One region of the Pantoea sp. C1E2 genome, then DNA from elsewhere that is predicted to be linked to it. Evidence: predicted binding sites of a transcription regulator. Region 1 holds the regulator's gene; each other region holds the start of a gene.

Evidence for each region. Region 1 encodes LexA, which represses DNA repair genes until DNA is damaged. Its sites were predicted from a motif close to TNCTGTATGTACATACAGNA; they were not measured.
Region 2: the regulator LexA is predicted to act here: its motif matches at 3,854-3,873, upstream of ACXI0A_RS13590 (DinI-like family protein).
Region 3: the regulator LexA is predicted to act here: its motif matches at 4,494-4,513, upstream of uvrB (excinuclease ABC subunit UvrB).

What each region holds. Positions count from the first base shown of each region.
Region 1 covers NZ_JBSZHT010000002.1:613,980-624,343, reverse strand. The annotation lists gene zur (zinc uptake transcriptional repressor Zur) at 151-672, shown strand; gene ACXI0A_RS03090 (CsbD family protein) at 743-955, opposite strand; gene dinF (MATE family efflux transporter DinF) at 1,119-2,441, opposite strand; gene lexA (transcriptional repressor LexA) at 2,568-3,182, opposite strand; gene ACXI0A_RS03075 (diacylglycerol kinase) at 3,288-3,656, opposite strand; gene plsB (glycerol-3-phosphate 1-O-acyltransferase PlsB) at 3,783-6,206, shown strand; gene ubiA (4-hydroxybenzoate octaprenyltransferase) at 6,268-7,134, opposite strand; gene ubiC (chorismate lyase) at 7,159-7,677, opposite strand; gene psiE (phosphate-starvation-inducible protein PsiE) at 7,768-8,178, opposite strand; gene ACXI0A_RS03050 (UTRA domain-containing protein) at 8,249-8,947, opposite strand; gene ACXI0A_RS03045 (ABC transporter substrate-binding protein) at 9,172-10,233, shown strand; gene ACXI0A_RS03040 (alkaline phosphatase family protein) at 10,357-10,364, shown strand, end outside.
Region 2 covers NZ_JBSZHT010000002.1:2,824,121-2,834,484, forward strand. The annotation lists gene fliD (flagellar filament capping protein FliD) at 33-1,463, shown strand; gene fliS (flagellar export chaperone FliS) at 1,476-1,883, shown strand; gene fliT (flagella biosynthesis regulatory protein FliT) at 1,883-2,236, shown strand; gene yedD (lipoprotein YedD) at 2,309-2,776, opposite strand; gene ACXI0A_RS13580 (DUF6388 family protein) at 2,925-3,248, shown strand; gene iraP (anti-adapter protein IraP) at 3,445-3,738, opposite strand; gene ACXI0A_RS13590 (DinI-like family protein) at 3,910-4,149, shown strand; gene ACXI0A_RS13595 (hypothetical protein) at 4,169-4,435, opposite strand; gene ACXI0A_RS13600 (hypothetical protein) at 4,563-5,150, opposite strand; gene ACXI0A_RS13605 (hypothetical protein) at 5,233-5,562, opposite strand; gene ACXI0A_RS13610 (hypothetical protein) at 5,543-5,932, opposite strand; gene ACXI0A_RS13615 (S24 family peptidase) at 6,077-6,724, shown strand; gene ACXI0A_RS13620 (hypothetical protein) at 6,782-7,030, opposite strand; gene ACXI0A_RS13625 (diguanylate phosphodiesterase) at 7,276-8,487, shown strand; gene ACXI0A_RS13630 (YnfC family lipoprotein) at 8,949-9,656, opposite strand; gene fliE (flagellar hook-basal body complex protein FliE) at 9,766-10,077, opposite strand.
Region 3 covers NZ_JBSZHT010000002.1:1,563,862-1,574,225, reverse strand. The annotation lists gene moaB (molybdenum cofactor biosynthesis protein B) at 1-1, opposite strand, end outside; gene moaA (GTP 3',8-cyclase MoaA) at 19-1,005, opposite strand; molybdenum cofactor riboswitch at 994-1,129, opposite strand; gene ACXI0A_RS07650 (uridine diphosphate-N-acetylglucosamine-binding protein YvcK) at 1,324-2,223, shown strand; gene uvrB (excinuclease ABC subunit UvrB) at 2,393-4,414, opposite strand; gene ACXI0A_RS07640 (ABC transporter ATP-binding protein) at 5,323-6,039, shown strand; gene bioD (dethiobiotin synthase) at 6,174-6,845, opposite strand; gene bioC (malonyl-ACP O-methyltransferase BioC) at 6,842-7,597, opposite strand; gene bioF (8-amino-7-oxononanoate synthase) at 7,581-8,732, opposite strand; gene bioB (biotin synthase BioB) at 8,732-9,763, opposite strand; gene bioA (adenosylmethionine--8-amino-7-oxononanoate transaminase) at 9,851-10,364, shown strand, end outside.

The DNA of each region.
Region 1 (10,364 bases):
TAAAAAGAGATGTAACGAGCACACGAGGAAGGTTAAGTTAATTAATTGATTAGCCAAATTTTTTCTGGACACTAACCGGGTAAAAAGCAATCACAGCAGGGTAAAAATTTGTGTGATAAAATAACATCGCATGCAACCTGGAGAACACTTATGTCAAACCTCACGCCCGCACAACTGCTCACTCAGGCAGAATCCCTTTGTCTTGACCGCGGCGTGCGCCTGACCACTCAACGCGCTGAAGTGCTGCGTTTAATGGCTGAGCAGAATGGTTCGATCAGTGCTTATGATCTGCTGGATCAACTCCGCATCAGCGAGCCGCAGGCAAAACCGCCGACCATCTATCGCGCGCTGGATTTTCTGCTGGAGCAGGGCTTCATTCATCGTGTTGAATCGAATAACAGCTATGTGGTTTGCCACCATTTCGACGAGCCTGCACATACGTCAGTGATGCTGGTCTGTGATGGTTGTGCTGCGGTCAGTGAAAAGCATGCACATGGCGTGGAGAAAATCATTGCGGGATTAGCCGATCAGGCGGGGTTCTCTTTGCGTCACACGGTAATTGAAGCACATGGTTTATGCGAAAACTGCGCTGAAGTCGCTGCCTGTAAACATCATGATAGCTGCAAACATGACCATGAAACGGATATGAAGAAGAGGGTAAGAAAAGGTTGAGTGGCACTTCCCTGTGCCGTGCCGACGGGTGATCGGCGGGGTAGGAGCATCTTCCTTAATTCACTAAAAGCTACCAGCGGTAGTCTTTATTGTGACTTTCCCAGTCTTTCACTTCGCTTTCAGCCTGGTCTTTCGCATAGCCGTAGCGTTCCTGAATTTTACCAACAAGCTGATCGCGTTTACCTTCGATGACAGTCATATCATCATCCGTCAGCTTGCCCCACTTCTCTTTCATTTTCCCTTTGAACTGCTTCCAGTTACCGCTCGCTTCGTCTTTGTTCATAATAATCCTCCACATCATCCTGAGTGAGATGTGATGATCCCCTAAGAAATAGGGTAATCACCCACACAACGCGCTACTCAATTGCGCCGTTTGAGATAATTATAGTAGCCAGTTGGGATTGCGCAAAAAATACAGATTAATCTGTAGGTTACGCTTCGCTTATTTAAGCACCAAACCAGGTGTCATGCCGCCAGTGACGGCGCCACACCCACCATAGCGTCACGCCCCGCAGAGTGAGGAATACCGCTACCGCCAGCCATAAACCGTGATTACCGAGCCAGGGGAGTGTCAGCAGCGCCAGTCCATAACCTATAGCGGCTATCACCATGCTGTTACGCATTTCACGCCCGCGCGTGGCGCCGATAAACATACCATCCAGCAGATAGCACCAGACTCCGACCAACGGCAGAATCACTTGCCATGCCAGATAGCGATCGGCCATCTCACGCAGTGATTCAAGCGAGGTGAGCAACGCCACAATTTGGGGGCCGGTTAGCGCATAGATCGCTGCAAACGCCAGGGCAACGATACCGGCCTGCCGACAGGCGGCATGCCAAATCAATAACAAGCGACTGCGATCTCTCGCTCCCACAGCTTCGCCCGAGCAGGCCTCTACGGCATAGGCAAAACCATCCAACGCGTAGGCCGTGAAAGTGAGGAACATCAGCAATACCGCATTTACAGCGACAATATCAGGCCCCAAACGAGCCCCAAGCAGGGTGAGGGACGCGAAGCAGATTTGCACCATCAGCGAGCGCAACATGATGTCGCGATTGAGGCGAAACAGCCGTGCTGCATCACCACGCCAGCTCTGTTTTAGCAGACTGAAAGAGATACCGCGCAGCTTGAGCACGCGCACCACCATCCACAACCCCACGCCCAGCGTGACATATTCCGCCACAGCAGTCGCTGCCGCTGCACCCGCAACGCCCCAGTGCAGCTTAAGTACAAACAGGAGGTCGAGCAGGATATTCACCAGATTGCCGACAATCAGCAGTACCATTGGTGCACGCGCATACTGCACGCCGAGCAACCAGCCTAATATCACCAGATTGGCTAACGTTGCCGGTGCGCTAAGCCAGCGGATGTTGATAAAGATTTGTGCCTGATGCTGCACCTCTGGGCTGCCGCCCATTAACGAGGCCGCGACAAAACTAAAGGGGGTACGTAGCAATACAAACAGCACGCCCGCCACCAGGGCTATTAACAGCGGTTGCGTCAACGCACGCGCCAGTGCGGTTTTATCGTTCGCACCAAATGCCTGTGCGGTCAAACCGGTGGTGCTCATACGCAGAAACAGCAGCAACATAAAGATGAAACTGGTCGCTGTCGCACCCACCGCCACGCCGCCGAGATAAATGGGACTATCGAGATGACCAATCACTGCCGTATCGACGACACCGAGTAGCGGAACGGTAATATTGGAGAGGATCATCGGCAGCGCCAGCCGCCACAATGCTTTATCTGAAGAGGAAAACAGCCGCATTCGCCCGTTCCATTGTTGCGCTGGTCAATTGGACCATTAACCGGCAATCAGCCTGAAGAGGAAAATCAATGTATCAGACTGCGGTCAGCACAGCGACCAACCGCAGCGGGGGAATTCAACGAGAGGTTAGAGCCATTCGCCGTTACGCACGATGCCCACAGCCAGACCTTCAACGGTCAGCGCTTGCTCACGGGTATCGACCACAATCGGCTGAAAATCGGTGTTTTCAGGCAGCAGATGCACAATGGCACCCTGCTTTTTCCAGCGCTTGACGGTGACTTCGTCATCAATGCGCGCCACCACAACCTGGCCATTACGGACTTCCTGCGTTTTATGCACAGCGAGTAAGTCGCCATCCATAATCCCGATGTCTTTCATCGACATACCACTGACGCGCAGCAGAAAATCGGCAGTAGGCTTGAACAGATTGGCATCAACCTGATAGTGCGCTTCGATGTGTTCCTGAGCTAGCAACGGTTCACCGGCAGCCACGCGGCCGATCAGCGGCAGCCCTTCGGAGACTTCTTCTTCCATCAGCAGGCGGATACCACGTGATGCACCTGAGACAATCTCAATGACGCCTTTACGCGCCAATGCTTTCAGGTGTTCTTCCGCCGCATTGGGCGAGCGAAAACCCAGTTGCGCAGCAATTTCCGCACGCGTTGGCGGCATGCCGGTCTGGTTAATATGGTCGCGAATCAGATCATAGACCTGCTGCTGCCTTGCTGTTAACGCTTTCATCCCGCCCCCTGGTTGTTTATACAGTCGCTGTGAGTATATACAGGTATTGGCGAAATGAAAACCAAAACAGAGGGAAAAATCAGCGGTTTGAAGATTCTGGAATACCTATCGCAAATGCGACCAGAGCAGCGCGATCCAGACAAACAGAGCCAGTAATATAGCCAGCAATACCGCCGCTGAGCCCATATCTTTTGCTCGTCCCGCTAAGGGATGGCGCTCTTGCCCAATGCGATCGACTACCGCTTCAATGGCGCTATTCAGGATTTCAACGATGATCACCAACACCACGGAGCCAATCATCAGCACTCGGGAAATCACATCGACATCCAGCCAGCAGGCCACCACAATGGCCACCAGTGCAGCAATGGCTTCCTGGCGAAATGCGGCTTCATGTTGCCAGGCGGCACGCAGGCCCTGCCAGGAATAACCGGCTGCATTCACTATTCTTTGAATACCGGTGACGTTATTTGCCATGCTGTGGAACCCTTGAGGTGATTTGGCGTCAATGAGTGGGCTGTATGAGATGGTGCAGCCACAGATCTTCGATTTACTTTCTGGTATGCTTGCCGCGCTTTGCTAACAAGAGGCTTTAAGTTGTCTATGTCAGGTTGGCGTAAACTTTATTACAAACTATTGAATTTACCACTCTCTTTTTTAGTAAAGAGTAAGGTCATTCCGACCGATCCTGTCTCTGAACATGGGATCGATCCGACTCGTCCAGTGATGTATGTTTTGCCTTACGATTCAAAGGCTGACCTGCTCACATTACGGGCGCAGTGTCTCAACCATGATCTGCCCGATCCGCTGGCCCCGCTGGAGATCGATGGCACTCTGCTGCCACGTCATGTGTTTATTCACGATGGCCCGCGCGTATTCCCCTATTTCGTAGCAAATCCTGAGTCCGTGAAGCTATTCCACGACTATCTCGATCTGCACCGCAGTAATCCTGATCTCGACGTACAAATGTTACCGGTTGCGGTGATGTTTGGTCGTGCGCCAGGACGCGAAATTCAGGGTGAAGACACGCCGCATCTGCGCATCCTTAATGGCATAGAGAAATTCTTCGCCATTCTGTGGCACGGACGTGACAGCTTTGTGCGCTTCTCGCCGACCGTTTCCCTGCGCCAGATGGCCACGGAGCACGGTACCGATAAGTCGATTGCCCAAAAGCTGGCACGCGTGGCACGCATTCATTTTGCGCGTCAGCGCCTGGCTGCTGTAGGCCCACGTCTGCCTGCGCGTCAGGATCTGTTCAACAAGCTGCTGCAATCCAAAGCGATTGAAAAAGCGGTTGAAGATGAAGCGCGCAGCAAAAAAATCTCGCACGAGAAGGCCCAGCAGAACGCCGTTGAGATGATGGAAGAAGTCGCGGCTAACTTCTCGTATGAAGCCATCCGCGTGACCGACCGCGTCATGGGCTGGCTGTGGAGCCGTCTCTATCAGGGCATCAACGTCAATGGTGGCGAGCGCGTGCGTCAGCTGGCGCAAGATGGCCACGAGATTGTGTATGTGCCCTGCCATCGCAGTCACATGGACTATTTGCTGCTCTCTTACGTGCTCTACCATCAGGGTTTGGTTCCGCCTCATATCGCAGCGGGCATTAACCTGAACTTCTGGCCAGCGGGTCCGATTTTCCGTCGCCTGGGCGCTTTCTTTATCCGTCGTACCTTCAAGGGCAATAAGCTCTATTCCACGGTATTCCGCGAATATCTGGGCGAGCTGTTCAGCCGCGGTTATTCGGTAGAGTACTTTGTTGAAGGTGGACGCTCGCGTACGGGCCGACTGCTGGATCCTAAAACCGGCACGCTGTCGATGACGTTGCAAGCCATGCTGCGTGGCGGTAGTCGCCCGATTACCTTCGTTCCGATCTACATCGGTTATGAACACGTCATGGAAGTGGGGACTTACGCCAAAGAGCTACGTGGCGCGGCCAAAGAGAAAGAAAGCTTCCTGCAGATGGTTCGCGGGCTGCGCAAACTGCGCAATCTTGGTCAGGGCTACGTCAACTTCGGCGAACCCTTGCCGCTGATGAACTACCTGAACAAAAACGTGCCGGAATGGCGTGATGCGATCGATCCGATTGAGCCACTGCGTCCGGCATGGATGACGCCGACGGTGAATGACATCGCGGCACGTCTAATGGTGCGTATCAACGAAGCCGGTGCCGCCAATGCCATGAACCTGTGCGTCACCGCGTTGCTGGCTTCACGTCAGCGCTCTTTGACGCGTGAACAGTTGATTGAGCAACTGGAATGCTATACCCAGCTGCTGCGTAACGTGCCTTATTCGCCAGAAGCGACCGTGCCGGATATGACTGCCGAAGCGCTGCTTGATCACGCCATGGGCATGAATAAGTTCGAGACGGAAAAAGACAGTATTGGCGACATCATCATTCTGCCGCGCGAGCAGGCAGTCCTGATGACCTATTATCGCAACAACATTCACCACATGCTGGTCATGCCATCGCTGATTGCCGCTATCGTGCAGCAGCATCGTGAGATCAGTGAGGCGGAGTTACTGCGTCAGGTGAGCCTGGTGTATCCGATGCTGAAGAGTGAGCTTTTCCTGCGTTGGGATAACTCAGAACTGCCAGGCGTGCTGAATGCACTCTGTGCTGAGATGGCGCGACAGGGTTTGATCACCGCGCAGGATGGTCAATTACGCATGAATCCTGTGCGTCATCGCTCGCTGCAACTGCTGGCTGCCGGTATCCGTGAAACGCTACAGCGTTTTGCTATCACCTTTGCGATTCTGAGTGCCAAGCCGACGATCAACCGCGGCACGCTGGAGAAGGAAAGCCGTACGCTGGCGCAACGTCTGTCGGTGTTGCACGGCATTAACGCGCCGGAATTCTTTGATAAAGCGGTGTTTACCACGCTGGTACTGTCGTTGCGTGATGAAGGCTACATCAGTGATTCGGGCGATGCCGATGCGGAACGCACTCACATTATGTGGCAGATGCTGGCAGAGCTGGTGACCAGTGATGTACGTCTGACCATTGAAAGTGCAGTAGCTCACGAATAACGTCTGGCCTGAAAAACAGAAAGGCGACCATCAGGTCGCCTTTTTTTATGGCATCAACGATTCAGAACAGGTCTATAAACGGCTGAGTATTGAGTAGTACGCCGATAAACAGCACCAGACCAACATAGTTATTATTCAGAAAGGCCTGGAAGCAAGGATCGCGTTCACGTTGAGCAATCAGCTTTTGCTGATACACAAAGAAACCACCCGCCACCAGCAGTGACCAGTAAAATGCACCGTTCAGATTCAACATCAATCCGACCAGCGCCATCAGCCCTAGCGTAGCCAGCTGCAGCAGACCAATGATCAACTTATCGAAACGACCAAACAGAATCGCCGTGGATTTCACGCCAATCCTGAGGTCATCATCACGATCCACCATCGCATATTGCGTGTCATAAGCCACCGTCCAGCAGATATTCGCGAAGAACACCAACCAGCAGACTAAAGGTAAGGACTCACTAACTGCCGCCCAGCCCATCGGAATCGCCCAGCCAAATGCCGCGCCCAATACCACCTGTGGCAGATGGGTATAACGCTTCATAAACGGATAGACCCACGCCAGCGCCAGTCCACCAAATGACAGCAAAATCGTCATGCGATTCATGGTCAGCACCAGCGCAAACGCCAGCAGGCCGAGCACGACAAACAGGATTTTAGCCTCTTTCTCCGTCACCACACCGCTCGCCAGTGGTCGTGAGGCAGTACGTTTAACGTGCCCATCGACTTTACGATCGGCATAGTCATTGATCACGCAGCCCGCGGCGCGCATCACAATGACGCCGAGCACAAACACCACCAGTACAGACAAAGGCGGCACAGCCATGCCTGATAGCCACAGGGCCCACATGGTTGGCCACAACAGCAGCAGTGTGCCGATGGGTTTATCGATACGCATCAGGCGGCGATAAGCCTGCCACTTAGTCATGGTTAAGGTTTTTTCCACAGTCCTTTATCCTTGATCCAGCGCGCGATACAGCGGCGACGCCGGTAAAAACAGTTCAGTTAACAACAGCGGTTTACCTGATAAACGCAGGCGTGAGCGACGTCCCCACAAATCATCCACCTGGCCGGGGTCGATAAAATCGCGGCTCAGCGTTGAAGAGGCGAAAAGATAGCGCCCCAGTGGACGGGTGCCAAGATTTTGCAACATCTGCTCCGGGCCATTCAAGGTGCTTTCCGGCACCACGGTGCGCCCAATCAGCCAGGGTTCGCCATCGCCGCACAGCACAATTTCGCGCAACCAGAACTGATCATCGACGGGCAGAAATTCCGCCTCTGGTGCGACTTCGTCAGCGGTAATAAAGCTTTCACGGATCAGTTCCACCGTCACCTGCTGGCAATGCTGCTCGAAGCGACGCGTCATGGAGTCTTCCTCCAGCAACCAGTCAAGGAGAGGGGGGGAAAGCAAGGGGGAAGTGGCTGGCAGCCAATGCAGTGCGAGTAACTGGCGCAGCGCGTGATGCGACATCAGGACATCTCCGGAGAAAAAGTTGCCCTAGTTTAACGCAGAGAATCGGGCGTGGCACTGCTGGTTGTGCCACACCCGTCAGAAGGGGAATTATTCGCGCTTCAACCGATTGCTATTCGCCAGCCACAGCGTGACCACCAGAATCAAAATTGCCGCCGAATAATAGAGCGTGTCGAACGGATTTTTGTGGTCAACGATAATCAGACGAATGATCGCGGTGATACCGATATAAATGAAATAACGCAGCGGGAAGTGATAGCCGGACTGGAAGTATTTCACTATCAGCGCGATAAACTCGAAATAGAGAAAATAGATGACGATGCCTTCGATCAACAGGTATGAAGAAGCCTGCTCACCGGTACTAAACAGCACATTGGCTAAATGAATCGTCTCTTTGCCAAGAAACACCACCAGGATGACGGCCAACGTCACCAGGCCAATATTCAGAACCCATTGTAATACCGAAGCAATAAGTTGCCCCGGTGCTGATTTTGTTGTCATTTTTATACGCCTCAAAGTACGGAAACTCTCTGGCGTTATCATGCTGTAGTGTGATCAAAATCACAATATGCTACACATCAACATCCACACAGAGCGCGTCATAGCGCCAGTACTCACAGTCACAGTCAATCACCCGCTTTTGCTGATCGCGGTTAATGCGTGTAATGAGTAATCCTGGTGTGCCACTGGCGACATTGAGTGCCGGTGCCGCGCGCGCAGGAAGCGGGCCGGGCAGAATGGTAAAGCGAGCGCCGCCGTAGCGAATTCCATAGCGCTGATCGTAGAGATCGGTGAGTGAGCGGGTCAGGTCTTCCTCTAATAGGCCGGGAAAAAAGGCCGGATTGAGGTAATGCTCCACGTACAACACCGCGCGCCCATCAATACGACGCAAACGGCGAATGCGAAATACGCTGTCCCCTTCTAATAGCTGCAAATGCCGCGCTATCACCAGCTGTGCCGGGACTTCCCGCGCCTCAATCACTTCTGTGATGGCGATACGACCTTGTTCTGCCGCCATGGCATGAAAGTGGCTGTGATGGGCCGGGTTATACACCAGTCGCGGTGGCGCGAGAAACCAGCCACGACGCAGTTCGCGGTAGATGATGCCCTGCGCTTCCAGCAAGCCCAGCGCCTCACGCAGGGTAATGCGCGTGGTGGAATAGTGTTCACTCAAACTGCGTTCAGCCGGTAAGCGTCCGCTGGCAAATTCACCGTTTTCAATGCGTTCGCTCAGTGCCGCAGCAATCACATCCACCGTTTTCGACGACATTTTTTCAGCCTCATTTTGGGGCAAATCTGCACTATGACAGTTCGATGACTACAATATGACAGGCATATCCCACGCTTTCGCGCGCTGTATCCGCATGTGGAGCTGCGCGTCACACCACATTTCACCACCATGGTCATAAAACCTTCATCTGATCGGGCTACATTGGCTCGGTTCTTGCTGGACTAGACCAAGACGTCCCACAACTTACACCCGGAGCAACCGAGATGAAAGCGTTTATCTCCTCTGTAGTAGCCAGTGCCGTACTGCTTGCGCTGCCCGCCGCGCACGCCGCCGATAACGACCTTGCCGCGCTGGAAAAAGCCGCGCGTGCTGAGGGCCAGGTCAACAGCGTCGGTATGCCAGACAGCTGGGCGAACTGGAAAGACACATGGAATGACATCAACAGCAAATATGGCCTTAAGCACAGCGATACCGATATGTCATCGGCGCAGGAGTTGGCTAAATTTGATGCAGAGAAAGAGAACGCCAGCGCCGATATCGGTGATGTGGGCGCCGCTTTCGGTCCGGTTGCTGTGACCAAAGGTCTGGCACAACCGTACAAACCCACGCATTGGGATCAGATCCCAAGCTGGGCGAAAGATAACGATGGTAACTGGATGCTGGCTTACACCGGCACCATCGCCTTCCTGATCGACAAGCAGCAGGTAAAAGATGCACCGCACAGCTGGGCCGATCTGAAGAAAGGTAAGTATGTGGTGACTATCGGTGACGTTGGCGTGGCAGCTCAGGCGGCTAACGGCGTACTGGCAGCCAACTACGCGATGGGCGGTGATGAGAAGAACCTGAAGCCAGCCCTCAACTTCTTTGGTGAACTGGCTAAAGAAGGCCGTCTGGGCGTGACCGATCCGGTGATTGCCAACATCGAGAAAGGCGAAATTCAGGTTGCCGTGGTGTGGGACTTTAACGGCCTGAACTACCGCGACCAGATTGACAAGAATCGCTACGAAGTGGTGATCCCGTCGGATGGTTCCGTGATCTCAGGTTACACCACCATCATTAACAAATACGCCAAACACCCGAACGCCGCCAAACTGGCCCGTGAATACATCTTCTCGGATGCCGGCCAGATCAACCTGGCGAAAGGCTACGCACGTCCGATTCGTGCAGAGCATTTGACCCTGCCAGCCGACGTGCAGGCCAAACTGCTGCCGCAGTCTGAGTACAAAAATGCCCGCCCGATCAAAGATCAGGCTGCATGGGATAAGACTTCAAAAATGCTGCCGCGCCTGTGGCAAGAGAACGTGATCATTAACATGAAGCAGTAATTTGCACATAACGTGGCGGCGTGATTTATCACGTCAACGTAAAGCAATGATTCTGCTGATAAGTGCGCAATAAATTGCGCCGCTACGCACAGTGCTCGTATTTGAACGATGTAAGGAACGGGAATGAAAAC
Region 2 (10,364 bases), 2.2 Mb from region 1:
CACTCTCCGTGTCGACATGATAAGGAAAAAACATGGCTAGTATCTCTACCCTCGGTGTCGGTTCAGGCCTCGACTTAAGCAGTATCCTGGATAGTTTGACGACTGCTGAAAAAGCGTCGTTAACGCCTATTTCCACTCAACAAACTGCTTATACTGCTAAGTTAAGCGCTTATGGCACCTTATCCAGCGCATTGACCACGTTTCAAACTGCGAACACAGCATTAAACAGTGCTGACCTATTCTCAGCTACTACTGCCACCAGTAGCAGCAGTGCGTTCAGTGCCACAACATCTGGGTCCGTTGTCGCAGGGAAATACAGCATTAGTGTCACCCAACTTGCTCAGGCTCAGACACTCACTTCTGCAGTGCAAACCAGTAACACTGATGCACTCGGTGACAGCACTGCTGCTACCCGTACGATGACCATCAAACTGGCAGATGGAACCAGTAAAGATATCTCGTTAACTGCGGACCAGACGTCATTAACAGGTATGCGTGATGCCATCAACAGTGCTGATGCGGGAGTCAGTGCCAGTATTATTAAAGTGGCGGATGGCCAATACCGTTTATCTCTAACAGCATCAAAAACCGGTGAAGCAAATGCTGTGTCCTCAATTAGTGTCATTGGAGACGATACGCTTAACGCTATTGTAGGTTTTGATAAAGATAAGTCTGACACCGACAACCCGATGGACCTGAGTGTTAAAGCCCAGGATGCTGAATTGACGGTTAATAATGTCGCAATAACCAGTAGCACCAATACCATTAGCGATGCTCTTGAAGGTATTACGCTCAATCTTAATGACACCACCAGTGGTAATCAGACGTTAACTGTTGCGCAGGATGCCTCTAAAGCCACCACTGCAATTTCTAATTTCGTTGATGCTTATAATACGCTGCTTGGTCAATTCAACACTCTTACTAAGTACACATCTGTAGATGTAGGTTCGGATACACAGGACTCTAGCAATGGTGCCTTAGTCGGTGACAGCACGCTGCGCAGCATTCAGACCCAAATTAAAAGCATGCTGACCAACTCAGCTAGCTCATCAAATTACAAGACGTTGTCTCAAATTGGGATTTCCTCTGACCCAACTACGGGTGAACTCACACTGGATTCTGACAAGCTCGCAACTGAATTGAAAAAAGATCCAGACGGCATCAAAGAGATGTTTGTCGGTGATGGTAAGACTACCGGCATCACCACCACCTTAGCGACAAACCTTACCAGTTGGCTCTCTTCCACCGGCAGTATTCAAACGGCTAAAGATGGTGTTAGCAAGACGCTAAATAATCTGACCGAGCAGTACAATGACATGAATACGCGTATCAACAATTTAATCGCGCGTTACAAAGCACAATTTACACAGCTTGATGTCACCATGAACTCGTTGAACAGCACCAGTACCTATTTAACTCAGCAGTTCGACAGCATGACGTCGAGCTCCAGCAGCTCTTCTTAACAAGGAGTGACCATGTACAGCGCAAATGGCACCCAGGCCTATGCAAAAATTGGTGTGGAAAGCTCAGTAATGAGCGCCAACCAAGAGCAATTAATCTCTATGCTGTTTGACGGCGCTATCAGCGCATTAATCCGTGCTCGCCTGTTTATGCAGGATGGCAATATTCAGGGAAAAGGAAATTCGATTTCCAAAGCCATCAACATCATTGAAAGCGGACTAAAGCAGGGCCTGGATGGGCAGTCAGGCGATGAACTTACTGACAATTTGCTAGGTCTTTACGCCTATATGGTCCGCCGTTTAATACAGGCCAATCTGCGTAACGACGTAGAAGCCCTTGAAGAAGTCGAAGGTCTTCTGCGCAACATCGCGGATGCCTGGAAAGAAGTCGCTCAACCTCAACACCTTCAGGACGCCGTTTAATGAAAAACGCACCGCATCTGATTACCGTTTACCAACAGTTACTCGATCTCAGCCATGGAATGCTGCGCCTGGCCGCAGACGGCGAATGGGATGACCTGATTACAAAGGAAGTGGATTACGTCAGTGCGGTGCAAACTTTGGCCCGCTCGACCGAAGCGGCGCCGCCCTCCAGCCAGTTGCAGGACCAGCTGCGTCCGGTACTGCGCCATATCCTCGACAATGAGAGTGAAGTCAAACGTCTGTTGAAATTGCGTATGGACGAGCTGACGCAACTGGTGGGCCAGTCATCGAAACAGAAATCGGTGATGAGCGCGTACGGCAAGCAAGGCAATGTCTATCTGCCACAGAATTAATTCACGGCGGGCTGAATGAGAAACGGGTGAGCAAATGCTCGCCCGTTTTTGTTGTGTTCTGTGCTTAGAAAATCACTTCTGCGCAGGCACCGAAACCGGCTGCATGATCTCCGGCGTAATATCCTGAATCACCGCGTCCTTAGGACGCTTTGCCACCTCTTCCAGCGCTTGCTGGCACTCAACGGTTGGACGCTCGACCTTGCGCATGCGCAAGCCGTCATAGCGCAGTTCACCGTTCTCCAGCGTAATCGGCATCACGCGTACCTGACGCGTCACGTTGACCCAATCGTCTCCCAAACGAGTTAACTTGCCCGGCTTGGCAATCACGCGCTGCCACTGACGGCAATCCAGCGTGTCGCCTTCTGCGCCAATGATCAGGCTGCCCATCGCCTGGCCACTGATCAACTTGCTCTGCGGTCCGACGGTTTGCCAATTACCTTGCAGTTCCACTGGTGCCGGCGTTTTTACCGCTTCATCATAATTGCTGATTTGCGCACATCCGCTTAAGCTCAGCGCGGCCAGTATCATCCACTTTTTCATTCTTGGTCCCTACACTCGCATCAATGGCGGCTACGTTATAATTTTTCGCGTAAGTTACGCAAGGAATCTCGGTGAAAACCCAGCTGAGCCTGACAAGACAGTTCGCGCACGTTACACTAGCGCGCAAGTCGATAAGCAGGAAATTCGCATGAAAACCCCAGAAGAGTATTACGCCCAGGCGCGCACGATGTTTTTTACTGCGCACGCCGATTTTCAAGCCGCGCTGGATGAACTAACCGAGAGCGATGCGCGCGCGGCTAACCTTTCACTGCGTCAGCTGCGCGAATGGCATGCTGAACGCATTTATGCGGCGTTCATTCGTCAGAAGAAGCTGGATGGCATGCTGTTTTCCATTCAACTGGCAGAGCCCGACAAAGCGGTTGCCGCTGAAGCTATTGAAACTTACCTGAAATCTCATGCGGAAGCGCTGGGAATGACGTGGGAAGAGTTCTGCATCAAAAACGAGCTTTAAGCGAAGCGGCCCTAAAAATACATCTCAAACACACCTCCAACCACACAAATCGGCAAGGAAAAAGTTGTACAACTTCGAAAAAGTTGTATAACTTATATCTGACGGCTTCGGTCGTAGATTGTCCTTGAACGAAGGTGCTATTGCGCCGCCTCTGGAGGTGTTGCTGGATTTCCCCTCCAGAGGTTGTATTTTTTTCTTATCCCTCGCGCTCAATCCCTTTCACTTCCACATAACTTGCCACCGCCAACAGACGATTAATGTGCGTCAGCAGCAGATCCACATCTGACTGTAAAAATTGTTGCCCGGCACGCGATGCAGTCAAAATGGCATCCTGCACGGTGTCGCTGATCGTTAAGTTGTTATCCTGCTTCGCCTGAATCAATAAGGCCGCAATCAGTAATGACTGAGCCTCAACCTGCGCCACCAACTCTTTTGCTTCCGTATCCATTTTTGCCATTTTCAACAAAATATCGATCACCAGTTGACGCATGTTTACCCCCTAAATAAGCCAATTCCCTGTTTAACGCTGTCGATTATCACCGCAAATCACGCTAGCCGCATCTCAGAAAGAAAAATATTCTTCCCTACAGGGCTTCGAGTCTTGCCACTGTTTTTATTTACAGTAATATGACGCACCCTCTTTAAAGAATGGACTGTCCTGATGTTTGTGGAGCTGATTTACGATAAGCGCAACGTCGCCGGTTTACCGGGCGCACGTGAGATGATATTGCAGGAATTGGAGAAGCGCGTGCAACGCGTATTTCCCGAGATCGAGGTACGCGTCAAGCCAATGGAGCGAAACGCCATTGATACCGATCTGAGTAAGAATGATAAAGCGACGGTGGCACGTATTGTCGAAGAGATGTTCGATGAAGCTGAGATGTGGCTGGTGGCCGAGTAAGCCACCAGCGCGGGGGAACTTAGCTTTCTTGCTCGCTGTGATTGATGGCGATCTCCAGATCCTGAATCGCCTGTTCAATATCATCTAACAGCTGTCCCTGCTTGTTGAGCAGCGTGTCAAAACGTCCTGCGTACTCTTTGTCTTTGTACTCGCCTGCATCAAATGCCAACCAGTGGCTGGATAGCGTCTCAGTATTGGTCTGCGCATAGTGACGCATCTCTTTTAACTGGGAGGTGACATCACGCAGGTAGTCAGTTTTGGTTTTGATTGCCTCTGTATCACTCATGCTATCTTCCTTTTCGCTAATTAAACCCGTTTAAATAACGTCTGAATGATTAAAGTTAGTAGAAAATAGCGAGACCGCATTAAGAATAATCGGAAGATGAAAAGGCGACCCGAAGGCCGCCTGAGCATTACATATACTTCCGTGCAAGTGCGATCAGCTCATCCTTTGCCGCTATACCTAATTTCTCAACGCCACTTTCGACAAAGTTAAACGCCTGAGCAAAGTCCTTCACGCTGGCACTAATATCCTGACTGACAGCATCCGTACTGGCTCCCGTTGCTGGCGGTTCAGCGCGAATCCCGGCCCCTGAAGCCGAGGAAGGCCCGGCGCTGGCAGAACCGTTTGCGAGTGTGTCCGGCGTGGCCAACTGCTGGGTGAGATCCGGCGCAGTTGCAGCAACTGACGCAGGTTGTGCCTCGCTGACAGTACTTACCGCTGGCGTTGAGGTATCCAGGACGGGCGCACTACTTACGGCGGGCGTTGCGGCATCCAGAACTGGCGCACTCGCCGCTGATGTTGCGGCATCCGTTGCTGGCACACTACTCACCGCAGGCGTTGCGGCATCCGGTGCTGCCACACTACTCACCGCAGGCGTTGTGGCATCCTGCCCCGTCGGCACCGCCACCTCATTAGCAAAACTCTCTAACGGTGATAGCGTGCTGGCATCCGGTGTTGCTGTTGCTGCACTATTTTCGATTACAGTTTGGTCGCTCATAATTTTCTCCTTCTTGCTTAATAAAGACCACAGTCGGCCGAAGCTGGCTGCAATCCGCTCGGTAATACTCATCATGGCCTCCTTAATGCGTCGATTCGGGTGGCGCGTCTTCCCCCACAACCTGCTTCACTTTGTCCGCCGTTTTGTTGGCGGTGCGATCCGGCAAGCCGTCGAGCTTTTTCTGCAGCGTGACTAACTGGCTGGTCAGTTCGGCCACCCGCGCTTCCCGTCGATCGGAAATCGTGCGGTACTGCTGGCGAATATCTTCCACCCGGCGGTTTGCGCTGTTATTGACGAAAACAAACATGATGGTCATCGCCACACACAGCAGCGACAGCATCAATAGCAGACCGCCTAGCAGTAACTGCCGCCGATGCCCTCTCACTGAAAACTCACTGTTTATCTGCACCATCGCGACTCTCCTCCAGGGTGGTGATCAGTTGATTGATCTGAATACGGAATTTTTCGCTGTGATCAGATTCCGTGGTGGCTAACAGAATGCCCAATGCGTTCTTAATCAGCCGTAAATCGGTTTCCAGCGAAGAGATGCGCCGCAGGTTTCTATCGTGCCGCACTCGCAGGTCATCGTTTTCCTGACGCATCAACGTGTGGCTTTCTTTGAGAAGCATCACCTGCTCTTTATAACTGGTGATGATCTCGCCGCCAGCGCGATTGCTGGTCACAATGGCCGCGATGCCGGCCATTAAGGGTTTCCAGAACACAGCTGCCGCACCGCCACCGAGAAGCAGCGCACCGACGCTGGTCACCAAACTACTTTCCATGCTGCACCTCTCTTCACTGGCAAGGGACCCGCCCAAGAAACATGTTGTCCGCCCTTGCCAGTTGCGCGGCCAACATCAGAATTTAAGTTTACTTTAATTAATGAATTTAAGTATACTTAAGTAAAACACAGCGGAGTTGTCAAGATGATGAAAAAAGAATCTGCGGGTGGACGCATCCGCAACCGTCGGAAAGCGCTGAAGCTCACGCAGCAAGCGGTAGCGAGTGGCATTGGCGTGTCACATGTTGCTGTTTCGCAATGGGAAAAGGATGAGACCGTCCCACGTGGAGAGAACCTGTTACGGTTGGCAGAATGGCTGCAATGCACAGCCGCCTGGATTATTGATGGTGAGGGTGAGGTGTTTACCGCCCCGCTTAATGTCAGTGACGTCAGCGCCTTGCCCTTGATCAGTTTGACGCAAGCGGTTGCCTGGATGCAGGAGGAACGCTTATTGATTCAGCAGCAGGCGACCCGCTTTCTGTATAGCGATAGCAAACTGAGTGAATCAGCGTTGGCGATCACCCTCGAGGATACCGCGATGCAACCTGACTACCGGCCTGGCGATACGCTGATATTTGATCCTGCCGTTGAACCGCAACCGGGTGATGTGGTGCTGGCGCAAATTAATGGTATGGCGCAGGTGCGTATTTACCGCCTGACGGCTGAACAGCACGACGAACAAATTTTCTCGTTACGCCCGTTAAATGATGATTTTCCCGTGCAGACATCATCGGAGAAAAAGATTGAATTGATTGGAACTATGATGGAAATGCGCCGCTATCGTGCAAGATAGTTAAACGCAAAAAACCCGCCTATGAGCGGGTCAAAACAAGCAAAACTACGGCAATTATTACAATACGTCGGTCAACTGATCGACGACAACCCTCCCGTGCACATCCTTCTGCGTAATACGATAGTTAACGTTATAAGAGCGGCGGTTGCAGAGCTTATTGAACAGCGTCACGCTGCCTTTTTGCCTGCCGTCTACGCTCACAATATGCCATTCAGTGACATCTTCCTGACCGCGGTTGTTGAGTCTTAACACGCTCTGTTCAATTAAACGGTCGCTATCATCAATCTTTAAATAGTCGCGTAACATTATGCTCACCTCTGGTTAACGAGGGCCAAGATACGCTTTTTATTAATCCATTCAATCGAAAATATTTATCGTAAATACTACCCTGCTGCGATTAATTAACAATCCGATTTGACGCTGGCCGCTAGCCGTTTCGGTTAACAGTTTATTTGGAAAATAGTTTACGGATACCCGCGTTTTTTTGAATAGATCGTGGCTGAAGCCTGCTAATGTAGGCACCACAATAAATAGATGTTCGGACAGTCGTTATGCTCACCACCATCCTCTATCGCAGCCATCTTCACGACCACGTGCCGGTCAGGACTCTTGAAGATATGGTTGCTAAAGCCAATAAGAAAAATAAATTGTCGGATGTAACGGGCATATTGTTGTTTGACGGCCTGCACTTCTTTCAATTGCTGGAAGGTCCTCGCGACACCGTCCAGGGTATTTACCAGCGTATTTGTGCCGACGCGCGCCACCATAATTTAGTGGAACTGATGCATGACTTTGCACCCGCGCGTCGCTTTGGCAATCTGGGGATGGAATTGTTCGATCTGCGGGAACATGATAAAGACACGGTACTGCAAGCGATACTGGATAAAGGCACTTCCCGTTACCAGTTGACCTACGCCGATCGCGCATTACAGTTCTTGCGTACCTTTGTGATTGCGCGCGACAAAGAAAATTATTTTGAAATTCCGGCGGCGAATACCTGGGAATTTATTGCGGAGGAACCCGCACGCACAGTGCCCGACGAATGGGTGGCTCCATTGCAAGACTGTCGGTTCGCCTTCCAACCGATTATCGATCCCTTTGCCTGTCGCGTAGTGTCGTACGAAGCACTGATCCGCACGGCCAAAGGCGGTTCTCCCGAGGAGTATTTCTCCTCCTTCGAGGGTGATGCCATCTATCACGCCGATATCCAATCGAAAACGCTGGCGTTCAAACTCGCTAGCCTCTTAAACATCGGCGATCACAGCCTGTCTATTAATCTGCTGCCCATGTCGCTGGTCACGGTGCCGAATGCCGTGGAGATCTTGCTGGCAGAGATTGAAGCCAACGGCTTAATACCGGAGCAGGTGATTGTAGAGGTCACTGAGAATGAAATTATTTCTCGCGCTGACGAATTTGCCATTGAAGTCAGAAAACTTAAGGCTGCGGGAATCAGTCTGGCCTTTGATGATTTTGGCGCGGGTTTTGCCGGTCTGTCACTGCTGTCGCAATTTCAGCCAGATAAAATCAAAATTGACCGCCAGATTATTTGCGATGTGCACAAGAGTGGACCAAAACAAGCGATCCTACTTGCCATCATCAAATGCTGTTCGTTGCTGGAAATTGAGATCATTGCTGAGGGTGTTGAGAAAGCTGAAGAGTGGATGTGGCTGGAAGCGGCGGGGATTAGCCAGTTCCAGGGATATCTGTTCGCACGTCCGCAGTTAAATGGTTTCCCGGCTATCGCATGGCCGGAAATCAAATAGCGAGCTGCGAGAAAGAATAAAAAACCGCCATAACCTGGCGGTTTTTAAATTTAAAGCGGGAAGTAACCCGGTGGTAATAATCGATCGCTGATGACCTGGTAGTTCATCAACTTAAAAGAACTTAACGTGATGGGCACGGCAACGCAGGGTCGGTACCAGCCAAACTGCCTTATATATCGCCATACTTCTGGCGGATTATCTTTATCGCGAACCCAGTAATAACCTTCTTTCATTCTTACACGCTTCTTGTTGCTGCAACCATTACTCAACATTCCTCAACGCGTTGCGTGATGCGCATGTTGCACACCGAGTTCCCTGCTCTGATGAATGCTTACCTAACGGGCACACTTTATAATACCGAAGTGCATTTGATCAGTAAGTGGTTGTTTTATTTAGCGCTTCGCTTATCGACTCACGATTTTCTGGCATAAAAAAAGCCGCATCAGCGGCTTTTTCAGACATCAATAATAAGCGACTTCAATGGTGCCATACTGCTTATCCGTGACTTGCCCTTCGGCATCGGTGGTCAGGGTATCGCAACGGTAAGGGACATCCTTCTTATACTGGCATTGTGTGGTGATCGTTTTACTCTGGCCGTTTCTTTGCACCGTCGTTACCACGTCGGATATTTTCTTCGCGCCCGCATCATGTTTGGCACTGGCACGCGACACTTCCTCATCGCCCTTCTTAATACTCAGCAGCGTCATATCGCCAGCGTTATTGTAAGTCAGATGGAATTTAACATCGGAGGCGGGAGATGAGATTTGATCGACCCATCCCTGATCGTTATAGCCAATATCCACCGTCATGGTCGGCGTGACTTTCTTTATTAGTGCGCACTGCTTATTCAGAGTGACGACCACATCCTGACCGTTTTCGCTGCCAGTAAGTTGATCACCTTCACGCGTCACTTCGGTGATCTCCCCGGCTTTGTCGATGGATTTCACATGGGAAATACAGCCTTGCGCATCGAAGGCAATATCGACATCGAAGATTGGCGTGCCGTCGGCGCTAAACAGACGTTGATGGGTGCTTTTGACTTTGCCCGGAATGGCTTCGAACTGATAGAGGTAGGCGTAATTTTTCATCTGCGGCGCAAAGTCCGCACTTTTATTATCACAGCCGGATAGCATTATCATTGCCATCGTCAGCAGCAGGGTGTGCTTCACGTGAGAATCCTCTTCCCGAAATACGCTGTGTGTCAGGCCAGCATCATGCCGCTGTTACTGAAAAAGATAAATGCTTTCCCGCCTGACACCGCAACAATCTGTGCTGCCACTACACCTGCATATTCATGATGTCTGTATAAGCCGACACCAGTTTGTTACGCACCTGAATGCCCATTTGCATGGAAATTGAGGATTTCTGCAGATCGACCATCACATCATTCAACTGGATGCCCGGTTTGCCCATTTCAAAATCCTGCGCCTGGGTGCGCGCCGTGGTCTGCGTTTCACTGATCTTATCCAGTGCTGCTTTCATGGTGGCGCCAAAATCCACCTGACTGGTTGACTCTGCCTGCTTGCCGCTGGCCTGCAGTGACGTTAACTGCAGCTGCTGCAACACACCATCAATTGCCTGAATCGACATTGCCTGTACCTCATGGAAGAAGGGTTTAAATTTTCACGCTGCAAAAGTTAACACACTGTCAATAGGACAAAGGCGCTAAATAAACGTAAAAACCCCGGCTTATCCAGCCATCGAAGTGACCCAATTCATCAATAATGCCAGCCATAAGATTGGAAATTAATTTTCATTTGTTCCTCAAAACAGTTCGCATTGCTGCAAGGCGGCAAGTTCGCGAATCCCCAGGAGCTTACTCAGGTAAGTGACTGGGGTGAACGAACGCAGCCAACGCAGCAGCAATGCGAAATGTG
Region 3 (10,364 bases), 950 kb from region 1:
TGGCTGTAACTCCTGTGTTTAGCCGCCAATGAAAGAGAGGTTTTGTGTGATGCCGGTATTGCCCTGATGCAGGAAATGCGTCTGCTTTTTCTGGCCGAGACTGTGGGCAATCCGCGCCTGTAATTCATCCTGCTGATCGTCCGATGCCAGTAAATCGCGCAGCGAAACACCGCCGTCGCCAAACAGGCACAGATGGAGGTTGCCCATTGCCGACACGCGCAGACGGTTGCAGCTGGCGCAGAAATCTTTTTCGTAGGGCATGATTAAACCGACTTCGCCCTGATAGTCAGGATGGCGGAACACCTGCGCCGGACCGTCACTGCGTCCACGCGGCTGAAGCTGCCAACCCTGCAGGATCAGCTGATCGCGGATCACTTCACCTGAGATGTGATGACGACGGAACAGATCGCCACCCTCGCCGGTTTCCATCAGCTCGATAAAACGCAGCTGAATCGGACGGGTGCGAATCCAGTCTAGGAAAGTCGCCAGGCTGTGGCTGTTGAGATCGCGCATCAGCACGCTATTGATTTTGACCTTCTCGAAACCGGCGTCAAATGCGGCATCAATACCGGCCATCACTTCCGCGAACTTGTCCTGCCCGGTAATGGCGTGGAACTGGCGTGCATCGAGGCTATCAACGCTGACGTTAATGTTGGTGAGCCCGGCATCACGCCACGCGCGCACGTCACGCGCCAGTCGGTAGCCGTTGGTGGTGACAGCTATCTGGCGAATGGCATCGTTTTCACGCACCGCTGCAATGATATCGGTGAAGTCGCGGCGCATAGAAGGTTCGCCGCCGGTCAGGCGCACTTTTTCCGTGCCCGCAGCCGCAAAGGCACGCGTCACGCGACGAATCTCGTCCAGCGAGAGGAAACTTTTATTGTGATTACCGTTCGGTTTGTAGCCGTCCGGCAAACAGTAGGTACAACGGAAGTTACACACATCCGTGACCGACAGGCGCAAGTAGTAGAAGCTGCGCGCATAGGCATCTGTAAATTGTGGCACCTGAACACCTTTCCAAATACGGGAGATGCAGTCATTTCTTTCTGCACCCTGGCAGCGATGCTGCGGCCAGGCATCCATATCGTTATGACTTAGGCATGCCAGGCTTTGGGAGTCTGTTGTCATTGTGGACAACACGGTTAATTCGAATGGTAGCGCGAATTGTCCCTCGCATCCATCAGTGAATTTCGCTATATATATTGATACATAACGTTTTTTCACCGCATTTTCGCCGCAGGATACGGTAAAATGCGCGACAGATATTGATACACATCACTTCAACTGCACGACAACCTGCAGTTGTCAGTTAAAAGGAACAGCATGAATTGTACCCTGGCAGATTTGGATCGTGTGGTGGCACTCGGCGGCGGGCACGGCCTGGGTCGCGTGATGTCCGCGCTGGCACCGCTGGGCTCGCGCCTGACCGGCATCGTGACCACCACCGATAACGGCGGATCCACCGGACGCATTCGCCGTTCAGAAGGCGGTATTGCCTGGGGTGATATGCGCAACTGCCTGAACCAGCTGATCATGGAGCCGAGCGTGGCGTCGGCGATGTTTGAATACCGCTTTGCCGGTAACGGCGAACTGGCCGGACATAACCTCGGTAACCTGATGCTTAAAGCGCTCGATCATCTCAGCGTGCGCCCGCTGGAAGCGATTAACGTCATCCGCAATCTACTGAAAGTCGATGCCTTTTTGATTCCGATGTCGGAGCAGCCGGTGGATCTGGTGGCACAGGATTGCGAAGGCAATATGGTGTACGGTGAAACCGCCATTGATGAGATGAAGCAACCGCCACAAGAGTTGATGCTGCATCCCAATGTCACTCCCACCAAAGAAGCCCTGGATGCGATTGCGGAAGCAGATTTGATCCTGATTGGCCCTGGCAGCTTTTACACCAGCCTGATGCCGATTCTGTTGATGGAAGAGATGGCGCGCGCAATGCGCCGCACGCCGGCCACCATGGTATTTATTGGCAATCTGGGACGCGAGTTAAGCCCGGCCGCCAGCCTGACGGTGGCCGATAAACTGGCGATGATGGAGAAAGCGATCGGCAGGCGAGTGATTGATGCCGTTGTCGTGAGCCCGTCAGCAGACGTCAGCGGCGTGGAAGATCGCCTGATTGTGCGCGAACCGCTGGAGGCCGCCGATATCAAGTATCGCCACGACCGCCAGCTGCTGCGGATTGCGTTGGAACATGCCATTCAGGCAGTTTAACCTCGAGAAGGCAGTGCGCATGAATGCGCACCCTACGAGGGCGAACGTTAAGGATTTTACGTAGGGTCGCAATTCAGATACGACCGGGCACCTAGGTAATAGATTAGATCGGGCACATAGGTAACACATTTGTGCCCAGTCGCTCCGGGTGATACCTCTTTCTGCACGGTCAGGAGGCGGCGATAAACAACTCGCGCAGCTGGTGTAACTGGTCACGCACGTTGGCGGCCTCTTCAAACTCCAGATTTTGCGCATGCTGCTGCATCTGCCCTTCCAGCTCACGGATTTTCTTCTGCATCGCTTGTGGGGTAAGTGCCAGATAGTTAGCCTCTTCTTCTGCCGCCACGCGTGAAGTGGTTTTGCCCTTACCGCGTGTTTTCACCACGTTTTTGCCCAGCTCAAGAATATCGGTAATTTTCTTGTTGAGGCCCTGCGGCACAATGCCATTCTCTTCGTTGTAATGCTGCTGCTTCTCGCGACGACGCTCGGTTTCACCCATCGCACGTTCCATCGAAGGCGTGATCTTATCGGCGTACAGAATGGCCTTGCCGTTGATGTTACGCGCCGCGCGGCCAATGGTCTGGATCAGTGAACGTTCAGAGCGCAGGAAGCCCTCTTTATCCGCATCAAGGATCGCCACCAGCGACACTTCCGGCATATCTAATCCTTCACGCAGTAAGTTGATGCCGACCAGCACATCAAACTCACCGAGACGCAAATCACGAATGATCTCCATGCGCTCCACGGTATCGATATCAGAGTGCAGATAGCGCACCTTCTCGCCGTGTTCCACCAGATATTCGGTGAGATCTTCAGCCATGCGCTTGGTCAATACGGTGACTAACACACGCTCGTTAATCTCCACGCGCTTACGGATTTCAGACAGCAAGTCATCTACCTGAGTGGCCACCGGACGCACTTCCAGAATCGGGTCTAACAAGCCGGTGGGACGCACTACCTGATCAATGACATCGTCACCGGATTTTTCCAGCTCATATTTACCCGGCGTTGCCGAAACATAAATCGTTTGCGGTGCGGCTGCTTCAAACTCTTCAAAGCGCATCGGACGGTTGTCCAGCGCCGACGGCAGGCGAAAACCATATTCCACCAGCGTCTCTTTACGTGCGCGGTCACCGCGATACATCCCGCCAATCTGCGGAATAGTAACGTGGGATTCATCCACCACCAGCAAACCATCGGCTGGCAGGTAATCAAATAAGGTTGGCGGTGGCTCGCCCGGCCCACGACCCGAAAGGTAGCGCGAGTAGTTTTCGATCCCCGAGCAATAGCCCAGCTCATTCATCATCTCAAGATCGAATTGAGTACGCTGGCTAATACGCTGCTCTTCCAACAGCTTGTTGTTGTCCATCAGCGATTTACGGCGATCCACCAGCTCGACTTTAATATCTTCCATCGCCTGAAGAATACGCTCGCGCGGGGTCACGTAGTGGGTCTTAGGGTAAATGGTAAAACGCGGGATCACCGACTCAATCTGGCCGGTCAGCGGATCGAACAGCGACAGGCGCTCAACTTCCTCATCAAACAATTCCACACGCAAGCCGATGTCGTCGGATTCAGCCGGGAAGATATCGATCACTTCGCCGCGCACGCGGAAGGTGCCGCGCTGGAACACCTGGTCGTTGCGGGTGTATTGCAGCTCCGCCAGACGGCGCAGGATACTGCGCTGATCGATAATCATGCCGCGCGTAAGGTGCAGCATCATTTTCAGATAGAGATCGGGATCGCCCAGGCCGTAAATCGCAGAGACCGAGGCCACCACAATCACATCACGACGCTCCAGCATCGCTTTGGTCGCCGAGAGTCGCATCTGTTCAATGTGCTCGTTGACCGCCGCATCCTTCTCAATAAAGGTGTCGGAACTCGGCACATAGGCTTCAGGCTGGTAGTAATCGTAGTAAGAGACAAAAAACTCCACCGCATTATCCGGGAAGAATTCTTTCATCTCACCGTACAACTGCGCCGCCAGCGTTTTATTCGGCGCCATCACCATCGTCGGGCGATTGAGGTCGGCAATCACGTTGGCGATGGTAAAGGTTTTGCCCGATCCGGTAACCCCGAGCAGGGTCTGATGTGCGAGCCCATCCTCCAGCCCTTCTTCAAGACGACGAATGGCCTCAGGCTGATCGCCTGAAGGTTTGAAATCAGAATTGAGTTTGAAGGCTTTACTCATGGTTTTGCGGTTCCTGCGGAAGAAGTCAGCGAGCAGGCTGATAATTCTACTCTGCTATGCCGAATTTGCCAGAAAAAAATACTGGATATATTTACAGATATCTTGCACGATGACGGGGAAAGCACTTGTTTCGCTTCAGTGCAATTTAAGCGGCAAAAGGCAAAAGCGTGTTGCGCAATGTTATCCCCAAGGCCGAGACGCTTTTAACATTTGTCAAGAGACCGTCATTAAATTGCAGTCCGATGACAAGGCAGAAAAATCTCAGGCTTGCTTTTAACTAACCTGCTGATTTTGTTCATAATGACTCTAAAGTCCAGTTTCTCAGCATAATGTATGCAGGCCGCGTATTTCCTCGCTTCCAACCGGTTTTCAGTCGCTAATGCACAAGGTTATCCACAGGAATAGTGGATAACTGAATCCAGCCCCGAGCCCATCAGCTGTGTATAATTTTCCCCGCACTTATCCAGGCGTGCGAAATATTTTTTTTTGCGTTTTTTTTCTGCCTGCCTAAAACCGCTTTAACTATCCTTTTTACAAGTCAAGCACCATTGTTGTCGTAAAAACCGTGCCTTAAGACCACTTATTTCTTCAGTGATTGCCTTATCAGTGAACAGATGCACCAGAAACGTTAAGCATTCAGCACCGTCAAAGTGCAGTCAGGTTATTACTCAGTGGAATTATTAAGCATTGCTCACCTTTTAAGCCCGTTTTTACCTGATTCTGACTCAGAATATCCCGTTCCACTAACCTGGCCTGGGAATTGCAACAGATCAACGATGGAGTGACGAGTCCATACGGCTTGCCTTGCAGGCCATCAACAGCAGTGTCCACCTTAATCGTGCACGACTGTATGCCAGACGACACAGAGCGGGAGCATTCAGGCAAATAATCTGGAAGGAGTATGTCAGATGCTGAGTTTACGTTCGGTGAATCAGTTTTACGGTCACAACCATATCCTGTGGGATGTGGATCTCGATCTGCCACCAGGCACCTGTACCGGTGTGCTGGGCAGCCCTGGCATGGGTAAAACCACGCTGGTGAACTGCATTATGGGTCGCTTGCCTATCAATAGTGGCTCGATGATCTGGCAGGAAGATGGCTCGCCACCGGAGAATTTGTTGCTGCAGCCCACTGAGCAGCGTGCGCGCATGGGGATCGGCTACGTGCCACAAGGTCGCCATATCTTTTCGCAGATGAGCGTGGAAGATAATTTAATGATTGCGCTGATGGCCGCACAGGACGGTCGCAGCCGCGCGATTCCTGAAATGGTGTTCGATCTGTTTCCGGCGCTCTATTCGTTACGTCATCAACGCAGTGGCGAATTGCCGATGGATCAGCAGCAGCATCTGGCCCTGGCGCGCGCCCTGGTGCTGCAGCCTAAACTGCTGATTCTGGATGAGCCGACTGAGGGCATGTCACCCTGGCTGGAAGAGGAGATGGGCAATTTAATCCGTCGCCTTAATCGTGACTATGGCTTAACCATTTTGCTGCTGGAGCAGCATGTCTCCTTTATCCGCCGCGTGGCTGATTATTTCCTGCTGCTGCACCGTGGTCGCAATGTGGCGCAAGGTAAAGTCGCTATGCTGGATGATGTGACGGTGAATAAGTGGCTGACAGCGACTTGATGCTCTGCATGACCTGATGCGGCGTAATGCCTTGCGCGTACCTGAAAGCCTGACGATGGCTAACAGATATGCAAGACATTGCGCCGCTACCGCTTAGCGAGTGGTTCGCCAGCACCGGTCAATGCGAAAGGCATTCACTGCGGCAAGGTCAGATACTGCCCGCACTCAGCCTGCTGTGCTTCGCTGTCCAGATGGGGAATTTCTCCGAGGAACGGCGCATCGATACGCTGACGCAGCGTCGCCATATACTCGGCATGTCGCTTACCCGGCGGCTGAATATCATTGGCGATCCAGCCTGCTAACCGCAAACCACGCGCCTTCACCGCTTCCGCCGTCAGCATCGCATGGTTGATGCAGCCAAGCTTTACGCCCACCACCAGAATCACCGGCAGCTGTTCAGCTTCGACCCAATCGGCATAGGTCTGCGTGTCGGATAACGGCGTGAACCAACCGCCCGCCCCTTCTACTAACACCCATTCGGCCTGCTGCTCCAGCGCGCGCAATCCGGCTGATAAAGCAGAAAAAACGATTGGCCTGCCCTCTTCCGCACTCACAATATGCGGTGACGTCGGCTCGACAAACGCCAGCGGATTCACCTGCTCATAACTGAGTGTCAGGCTGCTGTAGCGCTGCAACGCCAGTGCATCGCTGTTGCGCACACCCTCTGGAGTGATCTCACAGCCCGAGGCCACCGGTTTGTAACCTGCGGTGCATAAACCCGCCGCGCTTGCCGCCTGAAGCAGTGCGCCACTGGCGACCGTTTTTCCCACTTCGGTATCGGTTCCGGTAATAAACCAGCGTGTCATTTGCTCAAAACTCCGTACATCAAGTGATAACTAAGACGATAACCCTGCGCATCCTGCGGCCAGTGCTGCTCCAGTTGAGTGAGCTGCGAGCGTGTGAGCGGTTGTGCGCCACGGCCGTCGTGCAGATGCGTAGCACCAATGCCTTTCAGAGAACGCATGGCGCTCAGCGCGCTAGGGAAATGCAGCGTGATAACCTGCAACTGACTGTGCAGTGGCAAGCCAGTGGTTGCTGCGGTGAATTGCGCTTCACTGAGAAAACGATTGGCATGCTGGCGACCATCCAGCCGAGCCCAGGCTTCATGCACTTCATGCAGTGATCCATCGAGCAAGGTGGAGAACAGCACGCTGCCGCCCGTCCGCGTGACGCGCAAAAACTGCTGCAACGCCAGACGCAAATCGCTGCTCCACTGCACCGCCAGATTGCTCCACACGCCATCGACGCTGTTATCGGGCAGCGGCAGATCATCAATATCGCCATGCAGATAGTGTTGCGCCGAGCGCTGCTCACGCGCGGCGTCCAGCATGTCGCAGGAAAGATCGAGGGCCGTCAGTTCGCGTCCACGATCGCGCCAATAGCGGCTGTACCAGCCGGTGCCGCAGCCCGCATCCAGCAGATGCGGCCCGAAACCGGCAGGCGCCAGCGCCAGTAGCGCATCGCCGCTCTGGCGTTGCAGCTCGGCATGCTGCTCATAATGCTGTGCCGCACGACCAAAGGCTTTGGCGATAGCCTGCTTGTTAACCTGCAGCGTCATACAGCGCCTCCAGCAGACGATCAATATCGTCAGTGTGATGGGCAGCGGTGAGCGTGATGCGCAGCCGCGCCGTGCCCGGTGGTACCGTTGGCGGTCGAATGGCGCTAACCCAGCATCCCGCCTCAGCCAGACGCTGCGATAACGCCAGCGCCGCGCTATTTTCACCGACGATCAATGGCTGGATCGCACTGGCTGATGGCATCAATTGCCATGGCAAATCCGCGGCAGCCGCCCGGAACCGCGCAATGTGACTATTCAACCGCTCACGCAGCGCATCGCCCTGCTGAATTTGCTGCAATGCCGCCAGCAACGCGCAGCATTGTGCCGGTGGCATCGCGGTGGAGTAGATCAGATGGCGAGAGAACTGCTCGACGTAATCCGCTGTGGCATCGTCACACAGCAGCGCGGCACCGCTGACGCCGAAGCCTTTGCCAAAAGTGACAATCAGCAATTCGGGCTTCACGCCTTGCTGCCAGCAGCTGCCGCGCCCCTGCTCACCGTGCACGCCAATGCCGTGCGCATCATCCACCAGCAGCCAGCCGTTGGCGCGGCGCGTCTCTTCCGCGAGGGCGGCGAGCGGTGCGCTGTCGCCATCCATGCTGAATACGCCTTCCGTCACCACCAGCGTGCCGCCCTCTGACGGCGAGGCCAGCAGCTTCGCCAGGCTCTCTGGTTGATTGTGAGCAAAGCGGCGTAACGTGGCCGGGCTATGGCTGGCGGCATCCAGCAACGAGGCATGCGCCAGCTTATCGGCGAGGATACGATCCTGCTTTTCTGCCAGCAGGTGGATCACCGCCTGGTTGGCGGCAAAACCGGAGATAAACAGCAGTGCGCGTTTGTAGCCCAGCCAGTCAGCTAACTGCTCTTCTAACTGCGCATGATGGCGGCTGTAACCGGTCACGTGACCCGATGCGCCCGCTCCCGCGCCCGCCTCGGCCGCGCCCTGTTGCCAGGCCGCAATCACCGCCGGATGCTGGCTCAGCCCGAGATAATCATTGCTGGAAAAGTGACGATATGAACGTCCCTCCAGCGTTATCTCACGCACGCTGTTGTGTTCAACCCGGCGACGCAAACGCCAGCCATCGGCATCACGTCGCGCCGCCAGCGCCTGTTCGATGCGAGATGACCAGCCCATCACACCGCCGCGTTGTAGAACTGCTCGGTATCCGCATACACCAGTTGCTCGCTGAGCTGATACTGCTGCTCATTGTCACCGGCGGTAGTGGCGGTATGCTCCGGATTGAGGCCCAGCTTGCGGAACAGGATCAGATCTTTGTCCTCTTCCGGGTTCGGCGTAGTCAGCAGTTTGCAGCCGTAGAAAATCGAGTTGGCACCGGCCATAAAGCACATCGCCTGGGTCTGTTCGCTCATCTGTTCACGACCCGCGGACAGGCGGACGTGCGACGATGGCATCATGATGCGCGCCACGGCGATGGTGCGGATAAAGTCGAACGGCTCGACGTCATCGTTATCAGCCAATGGCGTGCCTTTGACTTTGACCAGCATGTTGATGGGCACGCTCTCGGGCGGTGTCGGCAGGTTGGCCAACTGCACCAGTAAGCCAGCACGATCCTTCACCGTTTCACCCAGACCAACGATGCCGCCAGAACAGACTTTAATGCCCGCCCCGCGCACTTTATCCAGCGTATCCAGACGTTCCTGATAGCTGCGGGTGGTGATGATGCTGCCGTAAAATTCCGGCGAGGTGTCGAGATTGTGGTTGTAGAAATCCAGTCCGGCGGTGGCGAGACGCTCCGCCTGAGTGTTATCCAGCGTGCCGAGCGTCATGCAGGTTTCCATGCCCATGGCTTTGACGCCCTGCACCATCTGCTCAAGATACGGCATGTCACGTTCGTGCGGGTTTTTCCACGCGGCGCCCATGCAGAATCGGCTCGATCCTGCCGCTTTGGCTTTGCGCGCCGATTCCAACACTGCGTCGACTTCCATCAGACGCTCAGACTCCAGCCCGGTTTTGTAGCGCGCACTCTGCGGGCAGTATTTACAGTCTTCCGGGCAGGCACCGGTTTTGATCGACAGCAGCGTACTGACCTGCACCTGACGCGGGTCAAAATGCTGACGGTGAACTTGCTGCGCTTCGAACATCAGCTCAAGGAAAGGTTTATCGAACAGAGCCTGGGCTTGTGTCAGTGTCCAGCGGTTTGCCATTGCTTACTCCAAAAAAAGGGGTTCATCCCGACGATTAACGTGGTTATACTTGTAAACTAAATCTTTTCAAAATGGTTTACAAGATCGATGTTCACCCAAGACGACCTCAACTTTGACCGCCAGCATATCTGGCATCCCTACACGTCAATGCGCGATCCCCTGCCCTGTTATCCGGTGGTGGCAGCGCACGGTTGCCAGCTCCAGTTGGCCGATGGACGTGAACTGGTCGACGGTATGTCGTCGTGGTGGGCAGCGATTCACGGCTATAACCATCCGCGTCTGAATCAGGCGCTGACGCAGCAAATGTCACAAATGTCCCACGTGATGTTCGGCGGCATTACCCATCCAGCGGCGGTGGCGTTAAGCCGTCAACTGGTTGAAATGACCCCTGAGGCACTGGAGTGCGTGTTCCTCGCCGATTCGGGGTCGATTGCCGTCGAAGTGTCGATGAAAATGGCGTTGCAGTACTGGCTGGGACGCGGTGAAACGCGCCAAAAATTCCTGACACTGAAACGTGGCTATCACGGTGATACCTTTGCTGCCATGTCAGTGTGCGATCCGGAAAATTCGATGCACAGCCTGTGGCGCGGCTATCTGCCGG